Regions from separate parts of the Priestia sp. FSL W8-0524 genome, predicted to be linked through region 2. Evidence: a T-box and tRNA genes for the amino acid it is inferred to sense, from the RefSeq annotation. Region 2 holds a T-box; the other holds one or more tRNA genes.
What was found. The T-box of region 2 lies ahead of ileS (isoleucine--tRNA ligase). A T-box ahead of a tRNA ligase gene usually reads a tRNA of that ligase, here a tRNA-Ile.
Positions count from the first base shown of each region.

Region 1 (15,391 bases), 1.7 Mb from region 2:
AATAAGATAACGGGAATATTGCATTCTTCACTGATTTCACAAGCATTATCATGTTTGTCTTCAAAAAAGATATCAACATCGTATCGTTTTGCTGTCTCAACTTTAAAATGAGAGCCGACTAACTCAATGTGATGAAACGATAGCTCATTTTTTTGAAACCATTCTTCCGTGACGTCCAATAGCTGATCGTGCCTTGCACTAATAAAGAATAATTCGTGCTTTTGATGCCACTTTTGCAAAACCGTTCTTGCATCGTCTGCAAGTGGAGAGGTTTCGTAAATAGAGCGTTCATTTGCTTTAAACCATTTCCCGAGTTCTGCAGGTGATACATTTACAAAAGGGCTGAAATCATATTCTGTAATATCTTCAAGTGTTAAATTTAAGTTAAAGGCTTTATTTAAATGAGGAACAAAAGTTTCAGGAGAGGTAACAGTTCCATCAATGTCAATTCCAAACTTTTTTGTCAACTACGTGCACTCCTTTAATACGTTTATTCTACTTAGGTGCTTGATTATTCTTGTCTAGTGTAACATAAAGCCTAAAGAGAAACAGTAATACTTTTTATACTCCTTAAGAAAAAAGATAAGGATGATTATACGGTGTGGGAATCGTGCAGGTATCTATTTTTGCAAGAAAATGAGCAGCTGTATAAGATTAACACTTATAATTTTTTCTCGCATTCAGATACTATAAATGCTCCTTACTTACGAAAGCGAGGGATTAAGCATGGAGAATGAAGAACAAAGGCGTAGAAAAGATGTATATGAAGCTGATTTCATGGAAGAAACTGCAGCTGAAGTGGGCGTTCCTTACCGAGTAGGAGAGCCACATGCAGAGCGTGAAGTTATAGATATTGACCGCAATCGCAATCATGAAGTCGCTGGACGAGGAGAAGGAACGGGATACGGTCGTTTCGCACTCGTGCTTTCGATTCTTTCACTATTCTTTTTACCAATTATTCTTGGTGCCGCTGGGATTATTCTAGGGTTTATCGCACGCAGAAAAGGAGCACTTACGCTAGGAGCATGGGCAATAGGGATCGGAGTTGTATCGATTATTGTCGGTACGTTTATATTACCGTTCTTTTCATAAAAAAAGCGAGGCGCATATGCGCCTCGCTTTTTTTGGTTATGATTTAGCTGCAGCTTTTTCAGCTTCTTGCTTTGCGTGATATTCAGCAGCAATTTTATCAATTTCTTTTTTTAGTTCCTCAACCATTGTTTCTTCCGGAACTTTGCGTACGATTTCACCTTTGCGGAATAGAAGACCTTCACCGCGTGCTCCTGCAATCCCGATATCAGCTTCACGAGCTTCGCCAGGACCGTTTACAGCGCAGCCAAGTACTGCTACTTTAATCGGTGCTTTTACAGTTGAAATATACTCTTCAACTTCATTAGCAATGCTAATTAAATCAATTTCAATACGTCCGCAAGTTGGGCAAGAAATAAGCGTTGCAGCATTGGAAGCTAAACCGAATGATTTTAGCAACTCGCGTGCAACTTTTACTTCTTCTACAGGATCCGCACTTAAAGAAATACGTAATGTATTTCCGATTCCTTTAGACAAAATAGCGCCAAGACCTGCTGCACTTTTTACAGTTCCCGCAAATAATGTACCCGATTCTGTAATTCCTAAGTGAAGAGGGTAGTCAAAAGCTTGAGCAGCTTTTTCATATGCTTCAATTGCCAAGTTAACATCGGATGCTTTCATTGAAACGATGATGTCATGGAAATCAAGGTCTTCTAAAATTTTAATGTGATGAAGTGCACTCTCTACCATGCCATCTGCTGTCGGATAGCCGTATTTATCTAAAATACGTTTTTCCAGTGAACCGGCGTTAACTCCAATACGAATTGGAATATTTTTAGCTTTTGCAGCATTTACAACAGCTTCCACTTTTTCACGGCGTCCAATATTACCTGGGTTGATACGGATTTTATCCGCTCCGCCTTCAATTGCTTTTAACGCTAAGCGATAGTCAAAATGAATATCTACAACTAATGGAATGTTAATGCGTTTTTTAATTTCAGGGATTGCATCTGCTGCGCGCTCATCTGGACAAGCAACACGAACAACTTGGCATCCTGCTTCTTCTAAACGTTTAATTTCTGCAACCGTTGCTTCAACATCATGTGTTTTAGTGGTTGTCATACTTTGAATAACTAATTCGTTACTGCCCCCAATTGTTAAATCTCCAACTTTAACGGGGCGTGTTTTTGTACGATGTATAATTTCACTCACGTGATAATCTCTCCTTCAAAATGAAATCAAGAATTTAAATTCATTAATAGAATAACTCTTTATGAACAAAATAACTAGTAGAAAGTACTACCTTAGCTATTTTAACAATGACTATCCCATCTTGACAAGAAGAATGCTGTCATTACTTGTAAATAGGGAACTTATACGTTTTTCCAATTTGAATATCTTCAGGCGCTGTACCGTTATTTAACTTCTTAAAGTCTTTAATCATTTGGTTCATAGAAACCGGTATCGATTTTTTTGTAAGCTCTTCAATGACGGACAAAACTGTATCGCCTGGCTTAATTTTTATTTTTGTATAGGTGGAAGAAGAGCTGGCGGCTTTTGTTTCTGCAGGCTGCGCTTTGCTGACTTGAACTGCTTCAGTCGCAGTAGGAATGGTCCCGTATTTAATGTCGTAGTGACAAATATATCCGATAAAAGCGAAAGCGGCTAATGCACATAGCTTTTTCATTATGCTCCTCCTTCATTCTTTTGCTTATGTGTAAAGCCTATGCTTGTCTTACTTAAATATGATTGGAGAACGAAATTTGAAAGAAAAATTAATGATTGTTTCATTAGGCTTATTGCCTTTAATCATGGTGCTGGGAAATTCCATGCTCATTCCTCTGCTGCCAAGCATTCAAAAGTCACTTCACTTAAGTGGAGTCCAAACCAGTTTGATACTGAGTGTATTTTCGATTCCGGCTGCATTGTGTATTCCTGCGGTAGGAATTCTATCAGATCGATATGGACGTAAAAAATTAATTATGTATTCCCTCATCGTGATGATAATCGGTAGCCTTGTCGCTGCTAGTAGCGCTTTGGTCTCTTCTGGAAGCTTTGCTGTGTTGATGGCTGGAAGAGTGATTCAAGGGATTGGCGCTGCTGGTACTACAACGTTGGCAATGGCATTAACTGGAGATGTATTTACAGGGGAAAAAAGAGCAAAAGTCCTTGGGATTTTAGAAGTATATAATGGAGCTGGAAAAGTGGTTGCACCTATAATTGGAGCAACGGCGGCACTCGTTGTATGGTATGCCGCATTTTTTGTGTATCCTTTAGCTGCAGGTGCTGCTTTAGTAGGTATAGCCATGTATGTGAGAGAAGCGAAAACAGGTTCAGATTCAGTATCTGTTGGAGAGTATTTAAAGAGAGCCATTGGGATCGTCTATGATAAAAGAAAATCGCTTTTTCCTTTATTCTTTGTGGGGGGACTGGGGTTGTTTTTATTATTTGGCATTTTATATTACTTATCTTTTTTAATAGAGGAAACGTATCATATAGACGGTTTTTTCAAAGGAACCGCTTTTTTATTTCCTCTTGGCGCGATGACGCTCGTTTCTTATTGGACCGGTCAGCGAATCAAAACAGATGTAGTGCTCATGAAAAAATTGATGATAGTAGGAATGATTCTTTTATTCGTAATGTTTGGAGTATTAACGGTGATTTATACGCTTCCTGTGCTGATGTTTTGTTTGACAGTCGCCTTTGGCGGCTTAGGATTTGTTCTTCCTTGTATTAATATGATGATTACTTCAGCGGCTTCAGACGAAGAAAGAGGATTTATTGTATCCATTTATGGAACGGTGAGATTTTTAGGAGTAGCGTTGGGACCCGTTGTTTTTGAAGTGTGGATGCATACTGAAAGGCTGATGTTTATTTATAGCTTTAGTTTGCTCGCAGCAGGAGGTTTGTGGGTTTTGTATCAGTTGAAAATTTTTTCTTCTGCAATGGGGAGAAGAAAAGTTGTACAGAAATAAAGAGGCTGGGACAAAAGTATGTTAGTTGAAGAAGCTCCGAACAAATTTGATTCTTGATCAAGAATTAAATTCGTTCGGAGCTTTTCATTGGCAGGGTAAACATAGATTTTATGTATGTAGGTGCTTCTAGCCGTTGATTGGATTCATTTCGTTATGTTTCAATCGCTTTAGTAGGTTTTACCTTTTTTCTCATAGGAACCCTTGTGACGAGCAATAAGTAAATGAAGAACGTTCCTATCCAGTAAAGAGAGCTATGTGTTGCTAGAGACAAAGAAAAAGCTTCAAAAAGCGTATAAAGCAGCGTGAAGGCTACCGTACTATAAGCGCTCAGTGCCCATAGCTGTTTGAAAGGAAGCTGCTTCTTAGTGATGAGTCCAATCAGTTTTCCAAGATAAGCAAGGCAGGTAATAGAAAGGAAGTTTAGTCCAGATGTTAATACGTACAGTAAAAGCATAGCGATAGGGACAAGTATGTATAAAGAAAATTTTTGTTCGTGCAGCAAGTTTAACAGTTCATTTTTATCTTTATGATGCCAGTTTAGCAACTCATATGAATACGTTTGTGTTTGTGAATTAGTCGTGATGTAAATTCCATCCTTTAAAAAACCAATTGCATGAGCAGGGGAATGAAACCGTTCAATAGACTGTGAGGGGTCTAAGATAAAAGCGGTACCGTTTACTTTTTTTGTGAAAGGTTGGCTTGACGTAAGCTGTGAATTTGAAATAGAAAAAGAAGAAACCGATTTCGGAAGCTCTGTTGTAGCAATGTGATAGCCGTTTACAATTGTCAACGTCATAAAGAAAAATGTAGGCAGCAAAGAAATGAATGTTAAAAACAGCACAAAGCCAATTGTTTTATTCGTATGCTCAAAGCGAAGCGACTTTATTTTTTTGAAGGAAGTAAAACTCCATGCTATCTTTTTCAGCATGCTCATTGTAAAGCCTCCTATTATTGAAAATTCTGATTATACCTTATTTTATAGCGGAAATTTAAGGTTTACAATAGATTTTAGAAAACGTTACCAATTACAATGGTGCGATGGAGCGTTTTGTCAAAAGCATTTCTTTATATGTACAGATTTTGCTGTCATTGTTTTTGGGGGTTATTACGGGCAGTTTGAGGACTGTGCTGTTAATAGTGCAGTGGTACACTCGAAAATCGTTATCTGAAGATATATTCGAAAGTAAAATAAAGGAAGGTCTCGTGGTGCAAGGTCTTTCTTTATAGGAGTGGTTATTGTATGATAAATATTAATAATAAAAAGGATAGGTGCGGGCATGGCTATTTTATGTTGGGCATTAGTTATCATTAGCTTTGTTGTATCGTTTGTTGGGTTGGTTTATCCCATCATCCCAAGCGTGCTATTTGTAGCGCTAGGATTTGTCATATACGGTTTATTTTATGATTTTAGCTCCTATAGCTGGTTATTTTGGGTGATACAAGGATTGTTAGTTGTCGCACTTTTTTTAGCAGACTATATCGCTAATATTATTGGTGTGAAAAAATTCGGAGGCACTAAAGCAGGCGTTTGGGGAAGTACAGTTGGATTGCTTGTGGGTCCGTTTGTTATTCCGGGATTTGGAATTATTTTAGGGCCGTTTATCGGAGCGATTGTAGGAGAACTGATTGTTCATCGGACCACAATTAGCAACGCAGTAAAAATTGGAGTAGGTTCGGTTATTGGCTTTTTTAGTGGCGCTATCTCAAAAGGATTTATTCAACTGTTGATGATTGCCTATTTTTTATACGCTGTTTTAAAATAATATATTGACTTTAGGCCAGAAACATGTTAAATTTTTAATGTCGCTAGTAAATGTTATATTGTTCCACAGTAGCTCAGTGGTAGAGCTATCGGCTGTTAACCGATCGGTCGTAGGTTCGAGTCCTACCTGTGGAGCCATGGCGGTGTAGCTCAGCTGGCTAGAGCGTACGGTTCATACCCGTGAGGTCGGGGGTTCGATCCCCTCCGCCGCTATTTTCCAATTTACGTTTGTGACATACATAATTCATATTGTTCCACAGTAGCTCAGTGGTAGAGCTATCGGCTGTTAACCGATCGGTCGTAGGTTCGAGTCCTACCTGTGGAGCCATGTGGACCCTTAGCTCAGCTGGTTAGAGCAGACGGCTCATAACCGTCCGGTCGCAGGTTCGAGTCCTGCAGGGTCCACCATTTATAGGGTTGGAGGAATACCCAAGTCCGGCTGAAGGGATCGGTCTTGAAAACCGACAGGGGTGTTAAAGCCCGCGGGGGTTCGAATCCCTCTTCCTCCGCCATACTATTGTCTATTCAAAGCTTCTTTTGAGAAAAAGAAGCTTTTTTTATGTTTAAAAGAATAGCGAATGGGAATTAGGTAAATATAAATCATGGATTAGGTACTTTTTATTTGAAAGAGTAGGGTAAATTTGCTAATCTAAACGTATATGGTGCTTTTGCGCCAAAATGCTTACATATTTTGAAGGAGGAATTATTCATGGCTTACAAATTACCAGAACTACCTTATGCATACGATGCACTGGAACCACATATCGACAAAGAAACAATGAATATTCACCACACAAAACATCACAACACATATGTTACAAACCTAAACGCTGCTGTTGAAGGCAAAGCGGATTTAGAAAGCAAAAGTATTGAAGAGTTAATTTCAAACTTAGATGCTGTTCCTGAAGATATCCGTACAGCAGTACGCAATAACGGTGGCGGTCATGCGAACCACTCATTATTTTGGACAATCCTTTGCCCTAACGGCGGCGGTGCTCCAACTGGTGAATTAGCAGACGCTATCGCTAGCAAATTCGGCAGCTTTGATCAATTCAAAGAAGAATTTGCAAATGCAGCTAAAACTCGCTTCGGTTCTGGCTGGGCTTGGTTAGTTGTAAACAACGGCGAATTAGAAGTAACAAGCACACCAAACCAAGATAGCCCATTAATGGAAGGCAAAACGCCAATTCTTGGTCTAGACGTTTGGGAGCACGCTTACTACTTAAATTATCAAAACCGCCGTCCAGATTACATTTCAGCATTCTTTAATGTTGTAAAATGGGACGAAGTTGCTAAGCGTTACGACGCTGCAAAATAAGCTGAAGACGTATTTAAGAGCCAGTAAAGTAATTATTACCTTTACTGGCTTTTTTGTTTTCCAATTCTTTTACATATCTCCTTTTCTTTTTCACACACTAGGTGTAGAAGAGAAAAGGAGTTTTTTGATATGCCTTTATTAAAAAAAGTAGTTGGAGATGTAGAAGTTAGTAAAGATTTACTTTTGCTTTTAATTATAGGCGGTCTTTATGCCTTGGCTATTTCAATTTCCAATTCGTTTGTTAACATTTATCTGTGGAAACAATCAGGCGAATTTTCGGATCTCGCTATTTATAATTTAGCGGTAGTGGTGCTTCAGCCGCTTACGTTTATTTTAGCAGGTAAATGGGCCAAACGAATTGACCGGGTTGTGGTTTTAAGGTTAGGCGTATCTTTTTTAGCTGTTTTTTATATCGCTGTATTAGTCAGTGGAGCTAACGCAGCCGAGTATTTAGTATTGCTTGGTGGACTGCTGGGTATAGGATATGGCTTTTATTGGCTAGCTTTTAATGTGCTAACCTTTGAAATTACAGAACCTGATACAAGAGACTTTTTTAACGGATTTTTAGGGATCTTAAACTCTTTTGCAGGGATGATTGGTCCTTTAGGAGCGGGCTTTGTTATTTCCGCTTTGTATGAATCACTTGGGTATAAAATTGTGTTTGGTGTATCTCTGCTATTGTTTGTCGGTGCCGTTGTGCTTAGTTTTTTTATTACAAGACGCGCAGCTGAAGGAGTATACAAATTTAAAGAAGTGTGGGCTGAACGAAAAGTCAACAAAGACTGGAATCGAATATTACAGGCTCATTTCTTTCAAGGATTGCGTGAAGGTACGTTCATTTTTGTCGTATCCGTCATGGTATTTATTACGACGGGAAGTGAATTAGCTTTAGGAACTTATGGACTGGTGAATTCAGCGGTGGCGTTTGTAGGATACTATGTAGCCTCAAGATTTATTAAGCAAAAAAATCGCCTTCGATTTATTTTCACCGGGGGCCTCCTTCTCTATGGAGCAGTCTTTTTGCTTATCTTTAACTTATCGTATCCAAAGTTAATTATATATGCTGTTTGTATTGCCATTGCCTATCCTATTTTGTTGGTTCCATTCATTTCTCTAACGTACGATGTGATTGGACGAGCAAAGGACGTTGTTTCAAAAAGAATCGAATACATTGTTGTCAGAGAAGTATTTCTGAATATTGGGCGCGTTGTTTCCATATCTTTATTTTTAATAGCCGTACTATTTTTTGATGAAGCAAAAAGTATTCCCATTTTATTAGCTATTGTTGGAGCAGGGCATACGATCATTTATTTTTGTGTAAGACATATCTCACAGCCTCTGCACAAAAAAGAAACGACTGTTACTCCTCCAGTATTAAATGAAGGAGACGGAGAGTCTCCAGCTTAGAGTATTATCAGCTCCTTCATTTGTACTATGGAAAATGCCTCGCTTTTCTTTTAGAATAAATACGTTGTGTAAATAGGCACCTGCCAGGTGTCTATTTATTTGCTAAATGTCTGATTTTATGGTGTTATGGTATATATGTTTTATAAAGTGTAGGTGTTGGTATGAAAAAGAAAAAAAGAAGAAAAAGTCACGTGCCTTTTCGTGTGAACTTACTTTTCTTGACCGTATTTGCCCTATTTTCCGTATTAATTTTGCGGTTGGGACTTGTTCAAATTGTGTACGGTGAGAATTACGAACGAGAAGTCGAAAAAACACAGGACGTTACAGTCAGTACGCCTGTTCCTCGAGGGAAAATGTACGATCGGTATAACCGCGTAATTGTAGATAATACCTCTTTAAATACGATTACATATACTCGTTTTCAAGGAAATACAGCTGAAGAAAGGCTGCGCATCGCTAAAAAGTTAGCCACTATGATCGATGTTCCTTACACCACAAATGTGATTGATATTCCAGAAAATAGAAAGAATAAAGATGCTAAAAACGTGGTAAAAATTACAGAACGCGACATGAAGGATTATTGGATTATGCTTCACCCTAAAGAAGCGGAGCAGAAAATTACGAAAGCTGATCGTAAAAAAGTTCAAGATGGTGAAATGACTGATGACGAACTGTATCAACGTCAGTTAGACCGCATTTCTAAAAAAGATTTAGAAAGTTTAAAGAGTGATTTAGAAGTTCTAGCTATTAAGCGCCAAATGGAGGCAGGTTATTCTAACACCCCGCAAATTGTTAAAAGCGGTGTGACAAATGAAGAGTATGCCGTTGTAAGTGAGCATTTAGATGAACTTCCGGGTGTTGATACAACAACGTATTGGGATCGCTCATACCCAGAAAACAGCACTCTCCGTACTTTGCTTGGAAATGTATCCTCTGCCAACGAGGGTCTGCCCAAAGATAAAGTACAGTATTACTTATCAAGAGGCTATAGTCGAAATGACCAAGTTGGGACGAGCTATTTAGAGAAGCAATACGAAGCTCAGCTCAGCGGTCAAAAAGAAAAAGTCCAGTATGTAACAGATGATAAAGGAAATCTCCTTGATACAATTCAAGTGTCGAAAGGCGAACGCGGCAGTGATTTAGTTTTAACTATTGATATGGAGCTTCAAAAAGCGGTAGAAAAACAAATTACGGACCAGCTTTTAGCCAAAAAGAAAATGAAAGGAACGCAGTTTTTAGACCGTGCTTTTGTGATTATGATGGATCCTCACACAGGAGAAATCTTAACAATGGCAGGTAAAAAATACACCATTGATAAGAAGACTGGGGTACCTAAAATAGAAGATTTTGCATTAGGGAATATTTCAACATCTTATACAATGGGCTCTGTTGTAAAAGGGGCAACGGTTCTAGCTGGCTTAGATTCAGGAGCTATTAAGCCAAACACAGTGTTCGTTGATGAACCGTTAAAAATTAAAGGAACACCAATTAAGAAATCAGCTGAGGCTGAGGGGTTAGGACCCTTAACGTATTCATCCGCGTTAAAATATTCATCCAACGTATTTATGTTTAAAACGGTAATGGCGATGGCTGGATTACAGTACCACAAGAACATGACTTTACCGATTAAACCTGACACATTCAGCGAACTGCGTTCGTACTACAGTCAGTTCGGCTTAGGCGTATCAACAGGCATAAACCTCGATAACGAATCAACAGGTGTACAAGGCGGAAGCAATGTTCCAGGTACAGCGCTTGATTTAGGAATTGGCCAGTATGATACGTACACGCCGCTGCAGCTTGTTCAATATACTTCTGCAATAGCTAATGGAGGGTATCGCATCAAGCCGCAGCTAGTAAAAGAAATCCGAAAGCCAACGATAAAAACTGATGAAATTGGCGGTACGCAGCATTCATTTGAACCTGATGTGTTAAATCGTATCACGATGAAAGAAGAATACATTAAAGATGTTCAAAATGGCTTTAAGCGGGTTACGCAGGAACAAGGCGGTACAGGGTACGCAGCTTTCCATACAGCGAACTATAATCCTGCTGGTAAATCTGGAACGGCACAAGCCTATGAGAAAAACCCAAGCGGAGGGGATCCGATTAAAGTTAATAACTCAAACTTTGTGGCCTTTGCTCCGGCAAATGATCCTGAAATTGCAGTAGCTGTCGTGGTACCATCGGCATTTGTGCCAAGTGCACCAAATACCATTACAAAAGAGCTTGCTCGTTCTGCGCTCGATACGTATTTTGATTTAAAGAAAAAAGGTGAACAAGAAGTAAAAGATCAAGAAGAGAATCAACAGGCTGTCATTGCAAACGACGCCAATTAAAGAGGCTGGGAAAAAGCATATTAGTTGAAGTAAGATCCGAACGACGTTGATTAAGAATTAACGCTGTTCGGATTTTTTTATTGAGAGGGTGAACGTAGATTTCATGTAAGTAGGTGCTTTAAGCGGTTGATTGGAGGGCAGGGCGAAGACTTCTGCCGGAAAAGCGGAAGAAGTGAGACCCCGCAGGAGCGGAAGCGACAACGAGGCTCACCGGCCGCCTGCTTGCACGGAAATCAACAGTGGTGTCAGAAGAAGTGATTCGTACTGGCTTATTTATCTAATTTACTTATCTTTATATCAAATTAATTTAGTTATGTCTCAACCTCTTCTTTTTTGTTAGAAATCTTTACATATATGGTTTTTTATTGAATTTAAGGGTCGTAAGAACTAGTTTTTTACCTAAAAAACACGCAGATAGGCCTTCATTTACAAAAGCTTTACATTGAGTTAAAACACAATTAATAGTCGGCTATTATTCTGTAAGTGTAAGGATTAATAGAAATGATCAAAATAAGGGGAAGCGTTCGGCTTCTCGTATGTATTTACACTAATAGTAAACAATAGATATTAAATAGACATAGAGAGACTTTTATTGTGCTCAAAACGGTTAAAGACGATGAAGGAGGATTATCCAATGGCAATAACAATGGAATTGACTAACAAAGAAAAAGTAAATACTCCGCAAACAAAAGAAATTGTATATAAAACAAAAGGTTTGAATTTATGGTATGGCAACACACATGCCTTAAAAAATATTGATTTAGACATTCATGCTAACGAAGTTACCGCGATCATCGGTCCATCGGGCTGCGGAAAATCAACATATATTAAAACGTTAAATCGTATGGTAGAAATGACGCCAATTGTCCGTACATCAGGTGAAATTGAGTATAGAGGAAAAAATATTTTTGATAAATCGTACCATGTGGAAGAGCTGCGCACGCAAGTAGGAATGGTTTTCCAAAAACCAAATCCGTTCCCAAAATCTATTTATGATAATATCGCGTACGGTCCAAGAATTCATGGCGTTCGCAACAAGAAAAAACTAGATGAAATTGTTGAAAAAAGTTTACGAGGAGCAGCTATTTGGGACGAAGTTAAAGATCGTTTGAATCAAAATGCGAATGGGTTGTCAGGTGGACAACAGCAGCGTATCTGTATTGCGCGCTGCTTGGCTATTGAACCCGACGTTATTTTAATGGATGAGCCTACTTCTGCACTCGATCCAATTTCGACATTAAAAGTAGAAGAGTTAGTACAAGAATTAAAGAAAGACTTCAGCATTATTATTGTTACACATAATATGCAGCAAGCGGCACGTATTTCAGATAAAACAGCATTTTTCTTAAATGGAGAAGTGGTAGAGTACGCAGAAACAGATAAAATCTTCTCAATGCCATCTGATAAACGCACAGAAGATTATATTACAGGTCGTTTCGGTTAAGACATACAAGGAGATGGGATGAGTGGTTGTACGCGAAAAGTTTCATGGTGATTTAAAGATATTACGTGAAAAATTATTAGAAATAGGGCGCTTAACGCATGAGGCGTTATCAAAATCAATTGAAGCGTTGCAAACAAGTAACGTTGAGCTGGCGCTAGAAATTATCGACGGTGATTCATACGTGGATGACTTAGAAGAAGAAATTAATGACCTAGCTATCCTACTGATTGCAAAGCAGCAGCCCGTGGCTATTGATTTAAGACGTATTATTGTGGCAATTAAAATTGCTTCGGATGTTGAGCGTATGGCAGATTTTGCCGTTAATGTAGCAAAATCAGCTATACGAATTGGAAACGAAGAATTAATTAAGCCGTTAGAACATGTAAAGAAAATGCACGATATTTCGATTGAAATGCTGAGCCTTTCGTTAAAAGCTTATCACGAAGAAGATCTTGTGTTGGCTAAAAAAGTAGCGGAAATGGACGATCAAGTGGATGAGCTTTACGGAATAACAATTAAAGAACTTTTAAGTCTTGCTAAAGAAAAGCAGGAGGCTATGAACCAAATTACACAGCTTTTATTTGTAGCCCGTTATTTAGAGCGTATGGCTGATCATACCACTAACGTAGCAGAAAGCGTATTTTACCTTGTAAAAGGCAAACGCTACGATTTAAATGAATAGTGGAAAAAGAGGCTGGGACAAAAGTGTTTTAGTTGAAGGAAGATCCGAACGATGAATCGTTCGGATTTTTTTCATTGTATCGAGAAACGTAGGTTTAATGTAGCTGCTTCTAGCTGTTAATGAGAGGGAAGGGCAAAGACTCCTGCAGGAAAAGCGGAAGCGACGAGGAGGCTCATCGCCGCCCTCGGAAAGCGACATTTTGCACGGAAATCAACAGCGGTGTAACAAACGATTCATACGGGCCCATGCATCCAATTTGCTGGCCTGGATTTTTTAACACAAATCGACAAATTGCGTTTATTGTGGCAACTTTTTCTGAATGGTAAGATGTTAATAAGTTTATACGGCATTTATATGTAGAAAAAACAATCTAAGAAACGAAGTGATAAAACAGTGGCTCCTAATCTTATTCAAAACTTAAATGTATGTATAGCTACTCAGCTTGACTCATCTCGTATTTATGTTCACTGGTCGTTTTCAGAGCATATTCGAGAAATGGTAGAAAGTATGTTTTCGACACGATGGGAAGAATTGAATCTAGCTATGTGTACGTATGATATAACAGGCCTTCATTTTAACGGCCATGAATCAAACCGCTATTATATGAAGGGTCTTACTCCTAAGCAAGACTTCATATTTATGAATAGCTTGGAAAGTGAGCGCACGTATGTAATAGATATTGGTATTCAAGATAAAGAAGGAAGTTTTTTTTCCCTTCTTCGTTCGAATCCGGTTTATTTGATGAAAGAACAGCATGAACAAGTGAATGTAACGTCGTTGAGCTGGATGTACGAACCTGTAAAAGTTCACCAGGGTGTTCAAAATGAATTTAGCACATATTCCTTATATTCAAATGACTTGGAGCAGGTGAAGAAGCAATATGAATAGTGATGACTGTATTCTTTTAACTTATATGCATTATCCGTTGCTACATGTACTTCAAGCAGAGAGTGAGTATCCGCTGTTTGAACAAGTAACGAACGAATTCATCCCTTTTTTAGATCAAATTGAGTCTGAAAAATTGATAGGTGCAACAGCTGTGATGTCTTGTGTATTTTTGAACGTATTAAACGACGAGGAGTTTAATACTCGTTACGCTCAGTATTTACACCAGTTTTCAAGCCGGCAGCATCAGAGAGCACTCACTTTTTTAAAAAAGTGGGACGGGAGCTTGTTCTCAGCCTGCAAATATTTCTTTCAGCATGACATGATGGAATGTATTCCTACTACCGTAACGAACGCGTTCGTTTCCATCCTTAAAACAGAACAAACATTAAATCTCCAAATTACAGAAGCAATACGTGTTTTTCAACAGTTTTTTGAAAAAAAGCCCGTCGGTTTTTTTATACAGCAAGGAGAGTATACTCATCAAGTAGATATGCTCCTGAAATCTCATGAAATGCGCTATACCTTTGTGAAGTCATCAACAGATGAACTAAAAAAGTCCCCTGCTGGTATTATCTTGTTTCCATATCCTAAGCAAGGAAAACAAGTTGAGGAAGGAACAATGAATAAAGCGAGCGCTGTTTTAGATTTGAAAGCGAAGGACACGCTTGGCTTTCAGCGAATGCAAGCAGCAAGCGGTACATTTCAATATCCTTTAGATTACGCGAGGGATATAGAGTTTTATCAAAATGAAACTCTTGCACTCTACGGTGCAACAAAAAGCGCCGAATTTGTCAGTGAGAACAATCAATTGTTTATTTCAACCGTACAGAAGTCAGAGGCGATGCTAGGTGTGATCGATTTTAAACATCCTAGCGTGGTGAATGCTATCTACCGACAGTGGCTCCTTTTAAGTAGCAGCGATTGGCTTTATACTTTTGAAAAAGTCAGAGGTGAATACGAAAGGCAAATAAAGCTGTTTGATTTTCTCTGTCACGAAGAGAATCCAAGGATGGATAGTGAAAACAGTTTTCTTTCAGGAAGTTCTTTTTTATACCCTGTAAAAGAGATAGAGCCGTCGGCTTTATCAGTAAATCAATATAAAGGCGGTCTCTCCATTTTAATGCTTGCATGGGAATTCCCTCCTCTAGTTATCGGAGGACTTGCACGACATGTATTTGATTTATCCAGAGCGTTAGCTAGAGCGGGCCATCACGTTAGTGTATTAACGACCTATGTAGAGGGGCTGCCGGAATATGAACGTTTATACGGTGTTCACGTTTACAGAGTTAAAAGCCTGCAGCCTCATCATCCGGATTTTTTGACATGGGTAAACAGTTTGAACGTGGCTATGGCTCTTAGAGGACTGCAGTTAGGCTACAAGCTGTCTTTTGACGTTATTCATGCTCATGACTGGCTTGTTGCATCCGCAGCAAAATGTTTAGCAGATAAAACGGATAGGCCGCTAATTACGACCATTCATGCGACAGAACATGGGCGCAATAATGGTATTCATAATGACATGCAGCAGAAAATTCACTTGCAAGAAG
Region 1 is NZ_JBBOUG010000001.1:4,169,954-4,185,344, reverse strand. Features, by position in the region: gene NST66_RS21900 (5' nucleotidase, NT5C type) at 1-467, opposite strand, end outside; gene NST66_RS21895 (hypothetical protein) at 727-1,092, shown strand; gene ispG (flavodoxin-dependent (E)-4-hydroxy-3-methylbut-2-enyl-diphosphate synthase) at 1,129-2,232, opposite strand; gene NST66_RS21885 (hypothetical protein) at 2,384-2,716, opposite strand; gene NST66_RS21880 (MFS transporter) at 2,793-4,004, shown strand; gene NST66_RS21875 (DUF1189 domain-containing protein) at 4,156-4,938, opposite strand; gene NST66_RS21870 (DUF456 domain-containing protein) at 5,282-5,767, shown strand; tRNA gene NST66_RS21865 (tRNA-Asn) at 5,830-5,904, shown strand; tRNA gene NST66_RS21860 (tRNA-Met) at 5,906-5,979, shown strand; tRNA gene NST66_RS21855 (tRNA-Asn) at 6,020-6,094, shown strand; tRNA gene NST66_RS21850 (tRNA-Ile) at 6,098-6,174, shown strand; tRNA gene NST66_RS21845 (tRNA-Ser) at 6,186-6,278, shown strand; gene sodA (superoxide dismutase SodA) at 6,476-7,084, shown strand; gene NST66_RS21835 (MFS transporter) at 7,214-8,491, shown strand; gene NST66_RS21830 (peptidoglycan D,D-transpeptidase FtsI family protein) at 8,653-10,830, shown strand; gene pstB (phosphate ABC transporter ATP-binding protein PstB) at 11,477-12,274, shown strand; gene phoU (phosphate signaling complex protein PhoU) at 12,297-12,956, shown strand; gene NST66_RS21815 (DUF4912 domain-containing protein) at 13,350-13,844, shown strand; gene NST66_RS21810 (glycosyltransferase) at 13,837-15,391, shown strand, end outside.
Region 1: it encodes a tRNA-Ile, which carries the amino acid that the T-box ahead of ileS (isoleucine--tRNA ligase) is inferred to sense. The anticodon was not compared.

Region 2 (15,391 bases):
AGAGCTGACCATTGACTCGTAGTAGCTTGATCCACCGGAGATAATCTGAAGAAACGGCAGCAACGGTTCATTAGGAGACCGGTCTAAAAGGACTCCCCAATTTGGCGGCAGGTCCTCTATATCTTCAGGGCGCATGTTATCGGCACTCACCATTCCCCATCCCTTTGTATCTCTTCTTAATTGAGTTGGCTGTTCACCTGTTCCGATGGATAATACGGCAATTTGATCCAACGGCTGTTTTGCTTTCCCTACTGCAAACGCGATACTAGCTGTACTTGTGTTAGTTGCCACTGTATAACCATCTACGTAGTTTTGATAAGCTCTTTGCGTTGCGGGGGCAGCGCTGCTCCTAAGTATTACGTCACTTGCTTTTTCATTAAGATAGGGAGAGCCAGGAAAATTATGAAATAACACAGGATTCCAACGATTCAGCTCCGGTGAAAATAAGTGGAATGCAGGCACAACAATTCGTTTCTTTAAGTCTCTAAGGCGAAGGTCCCGGGGGAAAAATGTTCGTATGGCTTTAATAAAGCCAGAATAGGGTAGTTGCTGGTTAAAGACAGGTCCGCCCGGTCGGGAAACGCTGAACGCCGGTAAGATGTGATCTTTGAAAAACTGAAACGTCTCTTCTGGTGATCTTCCGCTTGCTAATGCAAGAGCAGTAAATGAACCAATCGAATTTCCTGAAAAAACATTGGTTTCACTAATTAACTTAGGGTTTTGATAAGCCAATCTATTCAAAAGTTGTAAACTTAAAGCACCTAAAGTGCCCCCTCCATCAAAGGTCATAATTCGATATTTTGTCAAAGGTGATTTCTCCTTTCGAATCTCATGAGAGGTATTATTCTGTATATGTTTATTTGATGTGTTGGATAAGTATGAGTAATCGCTTTTATCAGTTCTTCAGGAAGCTTATAGGATACGAGTTTAGTATTAGGAGAGGCTTATGTCTTTTAGTTTTGTCTTAACTTTTTACTTATCTTAAAATAAGTTTAGCCTTCATGAAATTCCATTTTTTTGATATAATCTGTAAAAATATTTTTTATAATTATAAAAAATATTTTTCGGAAATTAAGAAAAGGGATAGGAGGAATATTTTGAATAAACAAAAGGCACCTTTAGAAAATTTGAAAATTATAAGAGATGAATTAAAAAAACGAAATTGGGCTGTAGACGTTTTTCTATTTCAGTACAAAAAGCAAGAATATATTGTTCTAGTGAAAGTTTATTCAGAACGCGAAAAGAAAGACAGTAAGTATGCAATTGTAAAGCTTGAGTTTATTAAAAAGAGGGGGAGGAACGAAAATTTTTGTACCTATGCAGATTTGTATAAGATACATATCTCTGATATGAAATCATTTAGAAAATTTTTTGGGATTGAATATAAAGAAAACTTGGGAGATGTTATTCAACAATTTACACAGCAGTTCTCCACTTTTATTCCAAACCAATTAATAGTTGATAAAGAGATAGATTTAAAGAGTTCTATAACAGAGTACTTGAATAAAACGGACACGGATTCTTCTAAGGGCATTTATTGTATTGGTGTAAAGAGAAATGGAACCAAAAAAGATGGTACATCAGGACAACGGAGTCCTGAGAATAATCAAAAAGCAGCAATATTCAGACCAGAATTATTTGAGAAACTAAAGGATGATACTACAATAAGTTTTTGTTTTTCTGAGGATCCTTCAAGACAAAAAACAGATGAGGATATTCTTTTGCGCTGGAAAGAAAAGAAAAATAATTCATAAATAAAAATTTTTACTTTTTATATTAGCTTTTCTTTAGTTATAAAAGATGTCTTGTAATTTATATTGTAAACGTCGCGATGTTTATAGAAGTAATGTATTAGAAAGCAAAGATGTGTGATATGTACTTGTACAAGACCATGTTTTCTGTACCGTCTCAGCCGCAGCCATATTTATTACACAGCGAAGAAGCAGCGGAACTTCTGAATGGAAAGATAAGAACGGAATAACAGCGCGTAATAAAATCGAACAAATGTTAAGTGCAGAAACAAAATAACCTAGATCTAAACCTTTGGATCTCAATAAGGATTTCAAAACATTGACATTCCCTTCCAAACCGCATACAATAGCTACTAATAAAAGCACACAAATTCGTTGAAGAGAATCAGTACGCTGCAAGTTTGTTCCACAGAGAGCTGGTGATAGCTGAAAGCCGGTGTTCAAGCCGCAGGGGAATATCCTCTCTGAGAAGTCAAACTGAACTATAAGTAAGTTTGAACGGTAGTCTACCGTTAAAAAGAACGCGTATGATTGTACGTTGCTGAGTGCTATTGATGAACGGATCAATAGAAGCCAGGGTGGTACCGCGGTTAAAACCCGTCCCTAGTCATAGGGACGGGTTTCTTTGTGTGCTTTTAACTTTAAAAGGAGTGGTATCACATGAAAGAAGTGAATGTAAGGGAGTCTTCGCAAGAGCGCGAACAGCGTATCCAGCAGCAGTGGCAAAAAGGAAATGTGTTTCAGCAGTCGGTTCAAAATCGAGAAGGGTATCCTTCGTTTGTATTTTATGAAGGGCCTCCAACAGCCAACGGTTTGCCTCACGTGGGGCACGCGCTAGGCCGGACGATTAAAGACGTGGTGGCTCGTTATAAAACGATGACGGGGCATCAAGTGATTCGAAAAGCAGGCTGGGATACGCATGGACTGCCGGTAGAGCTCGGTGTCGAAAAGCAGCTCGGGATATCGGGGAAGCATGACATTGAAAAATACGGCGTAGAAGCTTTTATCAACAAGTGTAAGGAAAGTGTGTTTGTGTATGAAAAACAATGGCGCACGTTCACGGAGCAGCTCGGCTATTGGGTTGATATGGAAGACCCTTACATCACCTTGGAGAATTCCTACATTGAAAGCGTATGGAACGTGCTTGGTACGATTCATGATAAAGGACTTCTTTATAAAGGACACCGCGTATCACCTTACTGCCCGAGCTGTCAAACATCATTAAGTTCACATGAAGTGGCGCAAGGGTATAAAGATGTAAAAGATTTAACGGTAACGGTGAAATTTAAAGTGAAAAATCGCGATAACGAGTATTTTTTAGGCTGGACGACAACGCCATGGACGCTTCCGTCAAACGTGGCGCTTGCGGTGCATGAAGAGATGAACTACGTTCGCGCTCAGCAAGGCGACAGCGTGTATATAGTGGCAGAAGCGCTCGCAGACAAAGTGTTAAAAGGAGAATATAGCGTTTTATCTCATCATAAAGGAAATGAGTTAAAAGGGATCTCGTATGAGCCACCGTTTGATTTTGTGAACGTTGAAAAAGGTCATGAAGTCGTAACGGCTGATTATGTAACGGACCAAAGCGGAACGGGTGTTGTTCATTTAGCACCTGCATATGGTGAAGATGATTACAGAGTCGTAAAAGAAAACGGCTTTTCGTTTGTGAACGTAGTGGATGAAAAAGGACAGTACACGTCTGAAGTGCCGCCTTTTCAAGGGCGTTTCGTGAAAGACTGCGACGTTGATATCGTTCGTTATTTAGCAAATGAAGGCGTGCTGTATCATAAAGAAAAGCATGAGCACAGCTATCCGTTTTGCTGGCGATGCGACTCGCCGCTTCTTTATTACGCAAATGAAAGCTGGTTTATCCAAACGACGGCGTTGAAGGAACAGTTTTTGAAAAACAATGAAAGTGTGACGTGGTACCCGGATCATATCAAGCACGGCCGCTTTGGCAACTTTTTAGAAAATATGGTGGACTGGAACATCAGCAGAAAGCGCTACTGGGGAACGCCGCTGAACGTATGGGAATGCGGGGAATGTGCGCATCAAGTAGCTCCGAAAAGTATCAAAGAGCTTCAAAATCATGCGTCTCATTCCGTTGATGACAGCATTGAACTTCATAAGCCTTATGTAGATGACGTGCAGCTGACGTGTCCGGTCTGCAGCGGAGAAATGAAGCGAACGCCGGAAGTGATTGACGTTTGGTTTGACAGCGGATCGATGCCGTTTGCGCAGTATCACTATCCGTTTGAAAACAGCGAACTGTTTCAAAAGCAGTTTCCAGCAGACATTATCGCAGAAGGAATTGATCAAACGCGCGGCTGGTTTTACAGCTTGATGGCAGTTTCAACGCTGTTTACTGGAAAAGCGCCTTATAAGCGCGTTTTGTCTCTTGGCCACGTGTTAGATGAAAACGGTCAAAAGATGTCTAAAAGTAAAGGAAATGCGCTAGACCCTGTTGATCTTATTCATACATTTGGTGCGGATGCGCTTAGATGGGCGCTTTTAGCAGACAGTGCACCTTGGAATCCGAAGAAATTTTCAGAGCGGGTCGTGCAAGAAGCGAAATCAAAAGTGATTGATACCCTAGTGAACGTGTACGGCTTTTACGTTCTGTACGCCAAGCTTGACGGCTATGACCCTGAGCAAACGTACGAATTGAAAAAAACAAAATTGGATGAGTGGATTCTTTCGCGTTTGCATAGTACGGTTAAGCGAGCAACAGCACATCTTGAAGATTACGGGTTTACAAGTGCCGCTCGTGAAATCGCAGCATTCATTGAAGAGCTAAGCAACTGGTATGTACGACGTTCTCGCGATCGCTTTTGGTCAGAAGGGATGGACGGAGAAAAAGCAGCGGCTTACGATACGCTTCATGAAGTGTTAGTCACGCTTAGTCAGCTGTTAGCACCGTTTACGCCGTTTGTTGCGGATGATGTTCATGAAAATCTGACAGGGAAAAGCGTTCATTTAGCAGACTATCCTGTGTATGATCAAACCAAAGTGAATGAAAAGCTGGAAAAAGAAATGGCAGCGGTACTGCAAGTAGTTGAGCTAGGCCGAAGCATCCGAAATACGCATTCGTTAAAAGTAAAGCAGCCTCTGCAAAGTCTTTCACTTGTGGTAACGGAAGAAGATGTAGAGTGGGAAGCATACCATGATGTCATCAAAGATGAGCTTAATGTAAAGAACTTTAACGTGGAGCAAGACGACGACAAACTTGTTTCATACGTATTAAAACTTGATTTTAAACAGGCTGGGCCAAAGTTCGGGAAACAAGTTAATGAGATCAACCAAGCGCTGAAAAACCTTTCAGAAGAGAAAGGGAAAGAGTTTGTTGAACAAGGCAAGCTGAGTGTTACGCTTGCTTCAGGAGAAAATCTAACGCTTGAAACGGCAGACGTACTCGTTGAAAAAGTGCCAAAAGAAGGTTTTGCGGTTGCATCAAACGGCATGTATACTGCGGTGTTGGATACGGCGTTAACCGAAGAACTCGTGCAGGAAGGAGTCGCTCGTGAAGTAATTCGAGCGGTTCAAGACTATCGTAAAAAGCTGGATTTACCCGTGAACTTACGTATTGATTTGGAACTTAGCGGAGACGAAGAAGTACGGAAAGCCGTCGCGAAGTTTGAAACATTGCTTCAAGAAAATCTTCTGCTGCACAGTCTCAGTGTGAAAGAAGCCATCAAAAACGGAGAGACGGTAAAAGTCGGAACAAAGCAAGTTACGCTTCGCGTTTTAAATCAGAGCTGATAAAAAGCACTTACCTCATAGCAGGTAAGTGCTTTTTTACCTTTAATCAAACTGTCCGAGAACATTTTTAAGACTCGGCCAAACGATTTCAAAAGGAGCCGCTAGTACATACTCTTTTCCGTTTTCATCTTTAAAGTGTTGAACAAAACGATATTTTCCTACTTTGTAGTTAGGAGTTGCGATATCTAATTTGAGTGATTTCCCTGGCTTCAGCGTGACAGTTTTATCAGGAAACTCCAATCCGTTTAGCACAACTTCGTACCACTTTCCGTCTTTTAAGTGATCCGCCGTATTTTCATAAGGAATCGTTAAGGTATGCGTCGAATTGTTTTGAATAACAAAAAAGCCAAACTGCGTTTTATCGTATTTTTTACTGACAGCAGATAGCGTAATAGTTCCCCCGTCAGTGTTAATGGAAGAAGGAATGTTTTTTTCTTGTTTGGCTCCAAGTTCCATTTTTTGACCGTTATAATCGATATAGCCAAAGATACAAAACAAGATAATAAAAATGCCTAGTATTAGTAAAAGTGTTCGTACTATTTTCAAGAGCTTTGCACCACCTTTTTATCACTCTTCCATTATACGGAAAATTTCTTGTTTGAAATAGTATGAATTTACATTTCCTATATCACTTTTTTGAAAGGAATGATTGAAATGAGACAAATTATAGCCATGGGCGGCGGAGGTTTTTCGATGGAGCCGGATAACTTGCTTCTGGATCAATACATACTTTCACAAGCTCATATAGATGTGCCGAAAATCTGTTTTATCCCTACAGCCAGCGGAGATGCCGATAATTATATAGAAAGGTTTTATGAAGCGTTTGAGAAGTTGGTATGCAAACCGTCTCATTTATCGCTGTTTTCACCAAACTTTATGAATTTAAAAGCATATGTGATGCAGCACGATATTTTGTATGTAGGCGGCGGTAATACAAGGAATATGCTTTCTTTATGGAAAGAGTGGGGACTTGATACAATTCTAAAAGAAGCTTATAAAAAAGGAATAATCTTAGCAGGAATAAGCGCAGGTTCGATTTGCTGGTTTGAAGAAGGCGTCACCGATTCAATGAACAATAAACTGTCTAAAATCGACTGTTTAGGATTTTTAACGGGCAGCAACTGTCCTCACTACGACGGAGAAAGCAATCGAAGACCTTCGTATCATGAGTTAATGGCAAGCAGGGAAATGAAAGAAGGCTACGCTGTAGATGACGGAGTCGCGCTGCATTTTAAAGATGAGAAGCTATCCGCGTCAGTTAGCTCAAGGTCTACAGCAAAAGCGTACGCTGTTGATCGAAAAGCGAGCAAAATCATTGAACGTGAACTCCTGGTGACCTATTTGGGTGATCACAAGCAATAAATGGCCGCTTTCCATGTTTCTCTGTATAAAATGGAGCTTATTCGTACATACATAAGCAGAGACTCTATATAGGAGGTTACTTCAGTGAGTTATGAACGATACTGGGGACACATACATGAACAAAGCGATAAGCTGCAGGAGTTATTATCGTCGTATTGGCATCAGTATTCAGATTTTGGAAACTGGCAGTTTTGGGTGGTGCTTGCTTCGCTCGTTCTTCCTCTTGTGTTGTTGTATTTGACCGTAGATCGGACGAGGATCTTTGAGGTGTTTTTCTTCGGTTACACAGTGCACATGCTCTGGGCATATATTGATATTGCACTTGGGAGAAGCGGTCATTTAACGCACACGTTTTTTTTAACGCCGCTGCTTCCGAACGCAACGAATATTACCGCTTCTATTTTGCCGGTAGGCTTTCTGCTGCTTTATCAATATTGTACGAATCACCAAAAGAATTTTTATCTGTATACAATTCTGCTGAGCGCTGTTTTTTCATTTGGGCTAGCCCCTCTTGAACACCATTTTAAATTTATTGATTCAGGAAAAGGAATGAGCTTGTTTTATATTTTTCTGATTGATATAGGAATAACGTTAGTAGCGTATTGGGTTACAAGGCTGCTCGTAAAAGCAAAAGCCGCAGCCTATCGTAAAGTAGAAAAAGAACGCTGAAAAAATGTTTTAAAATGAGTAGTTAAGGGTATACATACATTTAATATAAATTGAGGTGAAGAAATTGTATTACTACCGCATTTCAGAAGGGCAAGGCGAAACGTACTCTGAAACAATTGTTATTCATGAAGAACAATTTGATCAAGGTACATTTGAAAAAATGGTGAAAGAAGCGATGGTCGATAAGCCTGGCAAAATCGATCAAGTGGACATTGTGAAATATTTAATTGGACATTATCATTTCCAAGTTGCATATATTGAAGCCGCTTTTCACAGTACATATACAGATTAATAACGTTATGTATTCGTTAAAAAACCCCGTTGCACTGGCAGCGGGGTTTTTTTGTCTCTACCAATATCGATAGTGATAGGGATTTTGAGGAGAGTAATAAGGATTTTGAGGCGGAGGATACGTATAAGTAGGCTGCTGGTGGTGTACAGGGCCTCCTTGTTTTTTCTTTTTATAGTGTTCTTTTTCTCCGCATTCGTCCGTTGGTCCAATCACGATGGTTTGATTTTTTAGCGGAGCCAGCGTTTTCTTTAGCTGCTCCGGATCTAAGCAGTACGTGTGAGCAAGGACTTCAATAGGCGTTTTATTTAAAATATCAGATCCAAAAATGTATTCCGGATAAGGAGCGTCAAAAATGGCAAGTAAATGCGTATTGTCTTCAGACGCAATTTCCCAGTGCCACCAGCCTTGAGGGATATTAGCTACTTGACCGGGAGTAATCGGAATATTTGTGACTTCATTGTTAAACGGATTGATTAATGAAACGACGGCTGAGCCTGAAATGCAGTAGACTAGCTCAGCGGCATTTTGGTGATAGTGCGGTTCGACTACGCGGCTTTTGCTTAAGTAAATATCAAGTAATGATACATTTCCTAATGTGTTGAGCACATCCCGGCCTAATCGGTTAATGTAATTTTGATCGTTTCGCGTATTAAGTCTGTTTTTGTTCACATCAGAAAAGTATTGTACGTTTGGATTATTGTAATCCATATAGGGCGTTGACAAGGGTCTCCAGCTCCTATCCTTGAATTTTTTATGATGCTGTATCGTATGTAGAGAGTTTTATTTCGTGACAGAAGCCTAGGAGGATATGTAGGTAAGGCCTTATTTTTGATAACGTGTACAAACATTTGTCCACTGATTTTCATACACTGTAACAGGTTCTTTTTTTACAGAGCCATGATCAATGTCAGACGCATAAGACGGATCATTTTAAGGAAAGTGAGTTGCAGAGCTGTTGCTTGATCAATATGAAAAGATAACTAGTACGTATGAAAAGCTGGATGAACTTCAGCTGCCGTTTGATAAGCCCATTTTAGTAGGAGTCGAGTGGAACGGAGTGCTGTTTGAGTTTTTGGTGAGATTAAAAAAAGAGTCTTCTCATTTGCTTGTGTTTGGTTCAGGAGGAGGAGCAAGTCAAGAAATGCCGGCAGGTCCTCCATATTTTCAGCGCCATTCGTGGATGAATGAATTCCAAGATTCAATTATTTATTATAACGATCCTACGCTTTATTTAGGAAAGGTGTCGCTTGCGTGGGGGCAAGGGACAAGCGACCGTTTTTATTTAAAAGACATTGCGGTTTTAATTGAAAAGTTCATGAAAAAAGTACAGGTGAGTTCGTCTAATGTGCTATTTTACGGATCTTCGGGCGGCGGCTTTATGTCAATGTTTTTAGCGGGGTACGTAAAAGGAGCAAAAGCGCTTGTCAATAATCCGCAGACTTGCTTGACCAAGTGGCTGAAAACGCCGGTTCGGCAAGTGTTTAATTTATCTTATCCGAACTTGACAGAAGATGAAGTGATCGCCTCATACGGTGAGCGAATTAACGTAGTGAAGTTTTTTCGCCATATTAACTATGTGCCAAAGGTGTATTACTTGCAAAACGGGGCGTTTGAATACGATATGAACAATCACTTGCTGCCGTTTCTAACGGATTTGCAGGATATGCCAGACGGCTGTGAAATTAATAATATAAAAGTGGAGCTCTATTATGACCCGAAGCTGAAGCACGCAGCTGTTAGTAAGCAAGAAACGATTGATTATGTGAATATGGCGAAGAAGATATAAGAAAAAAGGCAAGAGTTTATCCTTTAAGGAGCTCTTGCTTTTTTATGTCGAATTTTCTACCTCAATAGATACAAGTAGGAAGTTATGTTGCTTTTTCTTTTGAATATGATAGTGAAGATGAGGTGTAAGGAGGGGAAGTATGGCCGATCAAGATGAGAGAAAAAGATACTTGATGGAAGTTCAGACCTGGCTTGAACAAGTATGTGATCCTGTATTTGAAGAAGCCATTACAGAAGTAGATATAACGTCATATATAACGCGCACGCAAGAAGACGTTCTTGAATATTTAAGCGAAGAAGATGTCAACGAATATACGTTAGAAGAAATCAATAATGCAGTGCGGCATATTGATAAAGTTTTAAAAGAGCGGCTTGGAGACGACGGCAGGGAGCGAGAATCGATAGCGCCAGGACAGCACGAGCTGCCGCCGCTTGGCTATAGCTATTCAGCTCTTGAACCGTATATTAACCGGGAAATTATGCGTCTTCATCACAGCAAGCATCACCAAAGCTATGTCGATGGATTAAATAAAGCAGAGCTCATGCTGCAGCAAGCACGTAACACAAACAATTTTGACCTCATAAAACATTGGGAACGGGAAGCTTCTTTTCATGGCTCCGGTCATTACTTACACACAATCTTTTGGGAGATTATGAGTCCAGAAGGAGGAGGACGACCGAGACGACAGCTGCTGCAGCAGCTTCAAAAAGACTTTGGCAGCTATGAGAAGTTTATGATGCACTTTTCTCAAGCCGCTAAAAAAGTAGAAGGTGTTGGTTGGGCAATCTTAGTATGGTCGCCGCGTTCCCGAAAGCTTGAAGTTCTGCAAGCTGAGCGCCATCAGCTTCTCACGCAGTGGGATACGATTCCGCTGCTCGTATTAGACGTATGGGAACACGCATATTATTTACAGTACAAAAATGAACGTGATCCATACGTTGATAATTGGTGGAAAATCGTTTACTGGCCGAATGTAGAAAAAAGGTTTGAGGCAGCTAGAATGCTTCAGTGGCAGCCGTATTAACAAGTATTGCAGTTATCTTAATTTCAAATAAAGAGGATATGAAAAAATTATATTAGTTGAAGAAAGATCCGAACGATGAATCGAGATTCTTGATGGAGAATCCAACGCGTTCGGATTTTTTATTGTTATGGCGGTTGATATATGTATACGCTTCTAGCAGTTGATTGGAGAGCAAGACGAAGACTCCTGTAGAAATAGTGGAATAGATGAGACCCCGCAGGAGCGCAAGCGACGTGGAGGCTCATCGGCCATCCGCGGAAAGCGAAGTCTTGCACGGAAATCAACTGCGGTGTAAAAAGTGATTTATATTAAGATCCTTTAACGCATTTATTGATTTTAAATAAACTATGTTCTAAATAACCAATTTAAAATAAAGTATAAGCCTCTAGAACCAGTTAAATGTTACAAATGAAATAATCTAATATCAATGTGTGTAAAAGCACCGTTATATGCCTAAATATGTATGTTTTTGAAGAGTAAAGGTGATTAATTTACTAGTTTAAAAGGAAGAATCTTTATTTTTACTGTAACTAAACTATCAAAATATTGACATGTTATTGAAATATAACTGTAATATTCATGTGTTATTTTTTATGTATTGGTAGATAAAGGGGAAATCAATTACATGAAAAAGACAATGATTACGTTCAGTTTAGTTCTAATGTCACTGTTCGGAGTGGCAAGTGGTGCATCAGCTGCAACAAATACATATACAGTAAAAAGCGGAGATTCGCTATACAAAATTGCAAAGACATACAAAGTATCGGTTAGTCAGCTGAAACAGTGGAATAACTTAAAGTCAGACAGCATTCATCCGAAACAAGTATTAAAAGTATCTCAAGTAAAATCAAGCACGCCTGCTAAAGCAGCGCCTGCGAAGTCTTCAAACGTTGTGAAAGAATTTAAAGTAACAGCAACAGCGTACACAGCGAACTGCAAAGGCTGCAGCGGAAAAACGGCGATTGGAATCGATTTGAAAAAGAATCCAAATCAAAAAGTGATTTCTGTCGATCCAAAAGTGATTAAGCTTGGTTCAAAAGTATACGTAGAAGGTTATGGCACGGCAATCGCAGCTGATACAGGCGGTGCGATTAAAGGAAATAAAATTGATGTTCTTCTTCCTTCTCAAAAAGAAGCGTTAAAATGGGGAAGAAAAACAGTAAAAGTTCAAATCTTAAAATAAGTATTCCTTAAAGAAATGAGAGCCTTCGTTGAAAGGCTCTCATTTTTTTCTTCATTAAAGGACATCCTACTTTATATATACTGATGGAAAAGTTTTACGAAAATGATCATATTTGTTGACAAATATTTCGGAAACGGATATATTTATCCGGTATATAATTAAGTTCATTAAATATTCGTGACATAAATTAATAGAATGAACACATAAACTATATTCTTAACCTGTTTGTCATCTGAAGATTTACATACAGATAATTTTAAAAGGGAAAGGTCTTGTTAAAATGAATACACAAACACAACAGTCCGATCAAGCGCGAACTCGGTCTATTTTTGGCGTAATGATAATGGGAGCGCTCGTCGCTTTTTTAAATCAAACGCTAATTAACATTGCGCTTCCGCAAATGATGGATCATTTCCATGTAACGGCGGCTACGGGGAACTGGTTAACAACCATCTTTATGTTAGTAAACGGAATTGTTATTCCAATTACAGCATTTTTAATGAATCGATTTACGACAAGGCAGCTGTATATTACAGCAATGGGTCTGTTTACAGTAGGAACACTCCTTTGCGGTATCGCACCGACATTTTCTGTTATTTTAGTGGGACGCGTCGTGCAAGCTGCAGGAGCAGGAATTTTATTTCCGTTAATTACAAACGTTATTTTCACATTATTCCCGCCTGACCGACGCGGTTTTGCGATGGGGATTTTTGGAGTAGCCATGAACTTCGCGCCGGCAGTAGGGCCGACACTTTCTGGTTTAATCGTTGAGCACTACTCATGGCGTGTTTTATTCTTTATGATGTTTCCAATTGCACTTATCAACGTAATTGCGGCTATTATTTTAGTGAAAAACGTAACGGAAACAAGCCGACCTAAGCTAGACGTGCTTGGCGTTATTTTATCAACAATTGGATTTGGCGGCTTACTGTATGCGTTCGCTACGGGCGGTACAAAGGGCTGGACCAGCACTGAGGTATTAGCCATGTTCATTGTAGGCGGTATTTCAATTCTGTTCTTTATTTTCCGTCAGTTAAAAATCGATCAGCCGCTTCTTGAATTCCGTATTTTCCGTTACCGTATGTTCACGCTGACAACAATTATTAACGTAATTGTGACGATGGCAATGTTTTCAGGTATGATTTTAATGCCGATTTATATGCAAAATGTACGCGGCTTTTCACCATTTCTTTCAGGCTTGCTGCTACTTCCTGGGGGAATTGTAATGGGGATTATGTCTCCGATTACAGGAAGGCTGTTTGATAAGTTCGGCGCAAGATGGCTTGCTGTTATTGGTTTAGCAATTACCGTTGTGACAACATATGAATTAACAAAGCTTGAAACAACCACAACATTTATGTATGTCATGATTGTCTATACTGTTCGTATGTTTGGGATGTCACTGCTTATGATGCCGATCTTTACAGCTGGATTAAATGAGCTTGCGCTTAGCTTAAATAAATACGGTACCGCGATGGTTAATACGCTTCGAATGGTTGCCGGAGCTGTAGGAATGGCGTTCTTTGTATCCATTATGATGAATCAAGGTGAAAAACACGTGAAAAACATCGTAACGAATCAGCAAATTTTGCCGACAGATAAAGGCAGTATGGCTGAAGCTGTGAATCAAGGTACAGCAATGGGTATTAACGATGCGTTTATGATCGCAACGATTTTAAGTGTGATCGCGTTTGTTTTAGCCTTCTTTATTCGCAAAACATCACCAAAAGAAGATACCATTACAAATCGTGTAAAAAAAGCAAGCTAATAAAAAATCCGTGCCTTATATGGTACGGATTTTTTTTATGAGTTAAATTTATCTTTTTTATAGTCAATATAAAGCGATCCGTCCGACTGAACCTCAGCATAAAAGACGTCATCAATTGATTTGACTCCGGCTTTTTCGAGCTGCTTATGCAGCCAGTTATGATCTACGTGCAGGTCCTTCAACGCATCTTCATTCGCTTTTCCGTCGTAAATAACGCCGGTTGAAGTGGGAAATAAAAGCGTTTTTGACCACGCGTTTGGCTTTTTATCTTGTTTTTGCATAACGGAAAGATTTCCATTTATTTCTAATATGGCGTATTCGACATCTTTTATGGAAAATACGTTTTGCTGCCTCAGCATGCCTAAAAGAGATTCAATATCTAGCCGCACTTGTTTTAACGCCTTTTCCATCACTTTTCCTTGCTTAATCACAATTTTAGGCTCACCGGTAATAAGATGCCGTGCTTTTTTCGATTTCATTCCAATATAGCCCATAGCGAATGTTAAAAATGTCCATCCTAGCAGTGAATAAACTCCTTTATCAATCTCTACTCGCTTATCAGTGGAAAGGGAAGAAGCAATATTACCAATCGTAATCGCCGTAATAAATGTAAATACATTTAACTGGCTGATTTCTGTTTTTCCCATGAGCCGCGTTAAAAGAAGCAACACAAAAAATGAACAGGCGATTCGAAACGTCGATTCAGCATACCCCATACATTTCACCCTTCCTTCATTTCATTGTTTTATGTTGTGAAAAAATAGAAATTTTATGCAGTTAAAAGGATAAATTCCATGCTTGTCTCCCAATCGCTTTTGCTTTTGCGCTACAATAAAGAAGCAACGTGTTTAACTAGACAAAAGAAGGTGAAACCATGAAACCATTTAAAGCCTCAGCCCTACTAGATGTTATCAGTGAATTGTTCTCCGATGAAGCGTCGATTGCCGTTTCAGATCTAGAAACGTACGTGTATTACCGAGCAAGCAAACGAATTAATTTGAAAATCAGCCCTGGAGATCAAATAAAAAAAGGAACGATTACATATAAAGCATTAGAACGAAAGCAAAAAGTATCGGAATTTATTCACCGAGACGTGTTCGGCACACCTTACTACGGCATGGCCGTGCCTTTTTTAGATGAAGGAGATGTTCAAGGATGCGTAACGGCGATTTTTCCTGCGTTAACGAGCGGAAAGTCAGTTGTGACGTTAAAGGTGAACGAAGGATGGATACCGGTTCCTTTCTCAAAAATCATCTACGTAGAAGCGCGTGACCGAAAAACCTATGTGTACGCACAGAAGTATACGGGTACGCATAAATACACGTTAAATGAATTTGATTATGTGCTTCCAAAAGAAGAGTTTGTGCGCTGTCATCGTTCCTTTATCGTCAATGTGACACAAATTCAAGAAATTTATCCTGATACACATTCGACTTTTTTATTAGTGATGAACAATGGAGAAAAAATTCCGGTCAGTCAGTCGTACGCCAGTTATTTTCGAAAGCTGCTTGGGTTTTAACCGTCATTTAGCTTCATTATCATCAAATATGCTGTTTTGTCGCTATTTTTGTCCATTTCATTCCAAAAACTCTTGTGGACGCTTTCTTTACAGTAAAATGGTAAAAAGAGCAAAAACAAGGAGTGAAGAGAATGGAAAACGTACGTAATCGAATTAAGCATGAAGCATTACAGAATCGCGTTGTCTCTGCTGAAGAAGCAGCGTCTTGGATTCAAGATGGAATGACGCTTGGTCTAAGCGGTTTTACACGCGCGGGCGATGTCAAAGCTGTGCCGTTT
Region 2 is NZ_JBBOUG010000001.1:2,500,946-2,516,336, reverse strand. Features, by position in the region: gene NST66_RS12795 (patatin-like phospholipase family protein) at 1-807, opposite strand, end outside; gene NST66_RS12790 (DUF6037 family protein) at 1,098-1,754, shown strand; gene NST66_RS12785 (hypothetical protein) at 1,836-2,150, opposite strand; T-box leader at 2,118-2,359, shown strand; gene ileS (isoleucine--tRNA ligase) at 2,412-5,510, shown strand; gene NST66_RS12775 (immunoglobulin-like domain-containing protein) at 5,553-6,056, opposite strand; gene NST66_RS12770 (Type 1 glutamine amidotransferase-like domain-containing protein) at 6,165-6,872, shown strand; gene NST66_RS12765 (hypothetical protein) at 6,957-7,541, shown strand; gene NST66_RS12760 (hypothetical protein) at 7,597-7,833, shown strand; gene NST66_RS12755 (cupin domain-containing protein) at 7,891-8,556, opposite strand; gene NST66_RS12750 (glycosyl transferase family 2) at 8,789-9,619, shown strand; gene NST66_RS12745 (superoxide dismutase) at 9,759-10,643, shown strand; gene NST66_RS12740 (hypothetical protein) at 10,804-10,938, shown strand; gene NST66_RS12735 (3D domain-containing protein) at 11,269-11,826, shown strand; gene NST66_RS12730 (DHA2 family efflux MFS transporter permease subunit) at 12,107-13,594, shown strand; gene NST66_RS12725 (DUF421 domain-containing protein) at 13,630-14,310, opposite strand; gene NST66_RS12720 (LytTR family DNA-binding domain-containing protein) at 14,469-15,113, shown strand; gene NST66_RS12715 (acetyl-CoA hydrolase/transferase family protein) at 15,245-15,391, shown strand, end outside.